2 linked regions of the Paraneptunicella aestuarii genome follow. The protein of the gene in region 1 interacts with the protein of each later gene in a pairwise test. Links are inferred from orthologs where the notes say so. Each region holds a gene or a part of one and is shown in the gene's direction. Other genes may lie near its edges. The genes, in order: rlmB and tsaE.

Region 1 (3,269 bases):
CCGTGGTGCTATTGAGTTTGAGACTCAGGAAAGCAAATTTGTCTTTAATGCTCAGCGTAAAATTGAACATATTGTGCCGCTGATCCGCAATGACGCTCATATGATCATCGAAGAATGTATGATCATGGCGAATGTGTCAGCAGCGTTAACCTTGTTGAAACATAAAGCGGAAGGTTTGTATCGTGTTCACGACGAGCCAAATCCAGAACGAATTCAAAGCTTCCTGTCTTATTTAGCGGAAGTGGGCATTGAGCATAACCTTCGCGAAAGCGCGACACCAAGAGATTTTAGTGAAGTTGTTAAATTGATTGATGGGCGGCCTGACCAGGAATTGATCCAGACCATGCTGCTTCGCTCAATGCAACAAGCAGTGTATTCCAATGAAAACATTGGCCACTTTGGATTGTCGTTAAAGGCTTACGCTCACTTTACATCGCCTATTCGTCGTTATCCTGATCTGGTTGTGCATCGTGCTTTGAAAGCGATTAATGATAAAGCGCATAATCGTGAATCACTCACCGGTGGCAAGGTATATGCTGAAGCGGAAGTGGCTGTATTAGGTGAAGAATGCTCTATGACCGAGCGCCGTGCCGACGATGCAACCCGTGATGTTGCTGATTGGCTGAAATGTGAATTCATGCAGGATCATCTGGGCGATAGCTTTGAAGGTGTGATTTCTGCCGTTACTAACTTTGGGTTCTTTGTCCGTTTGGCTGAGTTCCATATTGATGGTTTGGTACATATCACTTCCCTTGGCAACGATTACTACCATTATGATGAAGTGAAGTTGTGTCTGGTTGGCGAAGCCACAGGCATGACATTCCGTTTGGGCGATCAGGTTACTGTTAAAGTGGTATCGGTCAGTCTGGACGAGCGTAAAATTGATTTCGTGCTGGATATGCCTATGCCGAAAGGTAAGAAGGCGGTAAGACGTTCTCGAACAGCGAGAAATGCTCAGCACGCGGACTCTGCGCGAAATGATTCTGGTAGAAAAGACTCTGGCAGACACGACTCGGGTCGACACGGTTCAGACCGTAAGGATTCCGGAAAGCACGGTGCAGGGAAAGGGGGTTCAGATAAACCCGGTTCCCGACGTTCTTCAAGTAAACGGGATTCAACTAAAGCTCGAAAATCCAGTTCTGGTAAAGCATCAAGCCATCGTAAGGGTGGCAGCTCAAGTAAGCGTAAGAAGAGGAAATAATTCTGTATGGCACAACATGAATGGCTATTCGGTATTCATGCGATGGAATCACTGCTGGCAAAAGAGCCAGAGCGTATTATTGAAATGTTTGCCTTAAAAGGACGTGAAGATCAGCGTCTGAATAATGTGATTAATGAAGCGCGTAGATTGGGAATTTCAGTTCAATTCTGTCAACGCAAGGCGCTCGACGATAAGGTGGATGGAGCTCAACATCAGGGCGTAGTGGCGCGAGCCAAGCCGGGTCGAGTGTTTGATGAAAAAGATTTGCAGAATCTGCTGGAAAATCAGTCCAATGGATTTTTCCTCGTTCTGGATGGCGTAACTGATCCGCATAATCTCGGTGCTTGTTTGCGTACAGCTGATGCCGCTGGTGTTCATGCGGTGATTGTGCCGAAAGATAAATCTGCCAACTTATCTCCTGTTGCACGTAAAGTCGCCTGTGGCGCGGCGGAGGTTATCCCTCTTATTCAAGTGACTAATTTGGCTCGTACCTTACGCGCAATGCAAGAAGCCGGTGTGTGGGTGATTGGTACTGCCGGTGAAGCAGAACAGCTTATTTATGACTGCAAACTTGATGGTGCATTAGCTGTGGTGATGGGCGCAGAAGGTAAAGGTATGCGTCGATTAACCCGGGAAACCTGTGATGAATTGGTGAAGTTACCTATGGCGGGAAGCGTATCCAGCTTGAATGTCTCTGTCGCGACAGGAGTGTGTTTGTATGAAGTCGTTAGGCAAAGATTAGGGTAAAGGTTGGAGTCGCAATGAGAAGAATGGGCATGAAACGCTATATTTCTACGTGTTTTGCAGCCATAGGCGCATTCACTGTAAGTTCGTCATTGATGGCTGAGACTCTCATTCACAATGTGAAGGGGTATAGCTTAAATGCTCAGAAACAGCTGGTTCAATTCGAAGCCTTGGCATTCGATGGCAACAAGATAACCGGTATCTATAAGAAAACACCTGAAGAAGGCAAGTTCGATAAGGTGATTGATGGCAAAGGCCAATCACTTTTGCCTGGTTTGATTGATGCGCATGGTCACGTACTGGGTTATGGAATGGCCTTGTCCAGTGTTGATCTGGTTGGTACCGCTTCGTTGGCTGAGGCGCAAAAACGCATTCGTGAACAATCACAAAAGAAGCAAACGGGGTGGGTGACAGGAAGAGGTTGGAATCAAGAACTGTGGACAAGCAAACAGTTTCCCACAGCAAAAGCCATTGATGAATATGTGTCTGAACGCCCTGTAATGTTGGCTCGTATCGACGGTCATGCTTTGTGGGTGAACTCAAAGGCAATGGAGTTGGCGGGCATAAGCCGCACTACGGTGTCGCCTGCTGGTGGCGATATTATTAAGGATGAACAGGGCAATCCAACGGGCGTGTTGATCGATAATGCTATGGATTTGGTCTACAAGGTGATGCCAAAAATCACGGAACAAGAGCGCCAGTTCTATTTATTGAAAAGCTTAAATGCGTTAGCGGCTACGGGCTTAACGTCGGTGCATGATGCAGGTGTAAGCCCGGAAGTCATCAACTCTTATAAAACTTTACAACAACAAGGCAAGCTACCTATTCGAGTTTATGCCATGTTGGCGGTCACAGCTGAGGGTGCAGACGATGTCTTGAAAGCCGGCATTTATGAATCGGACGATGGTATGTTGTCGGTTCGCAGTGTCAAGATTTCTGCCGACGGTGCATTAGGCAGCCGTGGTGCGGCTTTGCATCATGATTATTCGGATAAACCGGGGCAAAAAGGACTGCTGTTGCATTCTATTCCAAATTTGGGGAAATACGTTGATGCCGCCATGATAGCGGGGTTTCAAGTGAATATTCATGCTATTGGTGATAGAGCCAATACCCTGGTTCTGGATGAATTTGCCAAATGGCATAACGTGGCGGGTAAGGCTGAATTGCGTCATCGAATTGAGCATGCACAGATTATCCGGCCGCAAGAACTACCACGTTTAGCGCAATTACAGGTTATTGCTTCCATGCAACCAACCCATGCGACCAGTGATAAGAACATGGCCGAAGACCGTTTAGGAAAAGAACGTATTAAAGGCGCTTATGC
Region 2 (3,062 bases), 4.3 Mb from region 1 along the record:
TGATGCTAAAACAGCTAGAGAGAAGTGGCTGGCGACAGGAGAGACTGTACGTAACTGGCAGGATCTGAACTTTGCTGTCTTTGATCTCTGCGTTGATGGCTTGTTGGGTACTGGCATTAGCGGCGAAGTGCAATCGCCATTAAGTGATGTCATCCAGAAAACCAACAACGCCCAGATCCCCATTTTAAGTATTGATATTCCCTCGGGTTTACATGCTGACACTGGCTCTGTATGCGGTGTGGCGATGGAAGCGGAACACACTGTGACGTTCGTGGGTATTAAGTCTGGTCTGGTAACGGGTATCGGTAAGCAATGTACTGGAAAGCTGCATTTTCATGATTTGGGTGTCGGTAATGAGTTCCAGCGCTTGGCGGATTCCATCGGTAGAGTATTCGATTTTCGTCAACTTCGTCCTATTCCCAAGCGTGATATCTACAGTCATAAGGGAAGCTATGGGAAATTGTTGTGTATCGGCGGAAACCAGGGGATGCCCGGCTCTATTCGACTAACCGGCGAGGCTGCACTTCGATGTGGCGCAGGGTTGGTGAAGGTTTTTTGTCATCCGGATAATGTTGCCATGGTGTCAAATGGTCGCCCTGAACTGATGCTGGAGCATGAAGAAGAACAACTTGTTGAAGCGTTGAATTGGTGTACTGCAATCGTTATTGGCCCCGGATTAGGCAAAGACGCTTGGGCAATCGATAAATTAAAAGTGGTATTGAACCATGCTTTGGAAAAGCACAAGCATCTTGTGATGGATGCTGACGCCTTGAATTTGTTTTCACAGGATCCCAAATTGGTGATGCCCAAGCACATGGCAATTGTGACACCTCATCCTGCTGAAGCCGCACGTATTTTAAAAACATCGGTGAATGAGATAGAGAACAATCGCTATCATAACGTGCGAGAACTGGCGAACCGTTTTGACTGTGTCGCTTTATTGAAAGGTTCAGGTAGTGTTGTGGCTTCTCAAGGCAACCTGTGGGTTTGTAAAAACGGCAACCCGGGCATGGCAACCGCCGGCATGGGCGATGTACTCAGTGGTGTATTGGGTGCGTTATTGGCTCAAGGCATGGGGTTGCGCCTTACTGCCGTGTACGGTATGTGCCTGCACAGTTATGCCGGTGATTTAGCCAGCAAGGAACATGGAGAACGTGGTATGCTTGCCAGCGATTTATTTCCATATTTACGAAAATTAATTAATCCAGAATAGAGAAGTGTAAAGTGCAAAGTCAGGTTGCATTGTCTTCGGAACAGGAAACCGAATTATTTGCTCAATCTGTTGCTCGCTGTTGCCAGCAAAGTAGTGAACAGATTCGTAGCGGTTTGAATATACATCTGCTTGGTGATCTAGGTGCGGGTAAAACCACGTTTTCACGAGGTTTTATTCAGGCATTAGGCTATGAAGGGCGAGTGAAAAGCCCGACGTATACCCTGGTGGAACCTTATGAGGTCGGAAACTGGTTGATTAACCATTTCGATTTGTATCGATTAGCCGATCCGGAAGAATTGGAATTTATCGGTATTCGTGATTACACCGCAGATAACACCATCAACTTAATTGAGTGGCCGAGCAAAGGCACAGGTATGCTGCCTCCGCCTGATATTGAGATTTGCATTGAGTTTACTGAACAAGGACGTAATATTGTGGTCAAAGGGTTAACGGCAACTGGCGATTCAGTGATACGACTATTACAAGAACAATGAGTGTCATAAGATTCAATTTAGGAAGGTTCAATTTCGCAGTATGGTTATTGCTGATATTCACAGCATTTCCCTTTTTTGCTGTTAGCCAGACTACGAACTCTGTCGATAGCATTCGTGTTTGGCCTTCTCCCAGTAATACTCGAGTGGTGTTTGATTTAAAGAACAAACCCGAGTACAGCTATTTTACCTTAAGTAATCCTCAGCGATTGGTTATTGATCTCGACGCAACCAAGAATGGTGTCGATCTCAATTCCTTGTCTCACGATAGTAAGTTGCTGCATAAAGTTCGTACCAGTAATCCCAAAGAAAAGCATTCAACCCGATTTGTTCTGGATCTTAATAAAGCCGTTAAAGCTCAAGTTTTTGCCTTACCGCCAACGGCTCCCTATGGTAATCGACTGGTTATTGATTTGATGGATTTGGAGCAATCCCAGGCGATTGTCAAAGATCAGCAGTCGAACAACCATAATCGCGATATTGTGATTGCCATTGATGCCGGACATGGCGGTGAAGACCCCGGTTCTATTGGTAGTGCCGGTAGTTACGAGAAGAACATCACGCTCAGCATTGCCAGGAAATTGCAGGAGCTGATTGATGCTGAAAAGGGGATGACAGCGAAATTAACTCGAACCGGCGACTATTATGTTGGATTAAATAAGCGACCTGCCCAAGCAAGAGCGTTCAAGGCTGATCTTCTGGTGTCTATCCATGCTGATGCCTTTACTACTCCGCAACCTAGCGGGGCTTCCGTTTGGGTGTTGTCTGCCAATCGTGCTAACTCCGAATTAGGTCGCTGGATGGAGAAAAGCGAACAGCATTCCGAATTGCTCGGTGGTGCGGCTGAAATTATTCAGGACACGGCAGCTGAGCGTTACTTAACGCAGGCATTGTTGGATATGTCGATGGATCACTCTTTAACAACCAGTTATCAGGTAAGCCGAAGCTTGATTCGAGAATTAAGACAAGTCACCAAGATGCATAAGAAATCACCTCAAGCGGCAAGTTTAGCTGTATTAACTGCGCCAGATATCCCTTCGGTATTAGTTGAAACCGGGTTTATTTCTAATCCCGAAGAAGAGAAGAATCTAAATTGGAGTAAATACCGGGAGAAATTGGCTAATGCCATTTTTACCGGTATTAAAACACATTTTAAAGATACACCACCTGATGGCACGCTTTGGGCCAATCAACGTCATGACAATCGTAAGCGAACTCATCGGGTTGAGAGTGGTGAGTCTTTGTCTCTGTTAGCACAGCGCTACAATGTGTCTGTGACTAGTTTGAAAAGAGCTAATAATTTGAGTTCTGACATGGTTAGAATTGGTCAGGTGCTAACTATTCCGAGTAGTTAGTTT

The links.
Region 2: the proteins of rlmB (region 1) and tsaE interact in binary tests that used the Escherichia coli proteins (3 or more experiments, as listed by UniProt). The link is inferred for Paraneptunicella aestuarii from one-to-one orthologs.

The regions. Positions count from the first base shown.
Region 1 is NZ_CP074570.1:4,533,220-4,536,488, reverse strand. The notes cover bases 138-3,077. They hold rlmB (23S rRNA (guanosine(2251)-2'-O)-methyltransferase RlmB), read left to right. Parts: upstream 138-1,207; coding sequence 1,208-1,948; downstream 1,949-3,077. Other genes in these bases: KIH87_RS17720 (amidohydrolase), read left to right, coding at 1,963-3,077; rnr (ribonuclease R), read left to right, coding at 138-1,201. Outside these bases: more of rnr, read left to right, coding at 1-137; more of KIH87_RS17720, read left to right, coding at 3,078-3,269. UniProt on the Escherichia coli protein: Specifically methylates the ribose of guanosine 2251 in 23S rRNA.
Region 2 is NZ_CP074570.1:207,936-210,997, forward strand. Bases 233-2,965 are described here. They hold tsaE (tRNA (adenosine(37)-N6)-threonylcarbamoyltransferase complex ATPase subunit type 1 TsaE), read left to right. Parts: upstream 233-1,224; coding sequence 1,225-1,707; downstream 1,708-2,965. Other genes in these bases: KIH87_RS00895 (NAD(P)H-hydrate dehydratase), read left to right, coding at 233-1,213; KIH87_RS00905 (N-acetylmuramoyl-L-alanine amidase), read left to right, coding at 1,704-2,965. In the rest of the region: more of KIH87_RS00895, read left to right, coding at 1-232; more of KIH87_RS00905, read left to right, coding at 2,966-3,059. UniProt on the Escherichia coli protein: Required for the formation of a threonylcarbamoyl group on adenosine at position 37 (t(6)A37) in tRNAs that read codons beginning with adenine.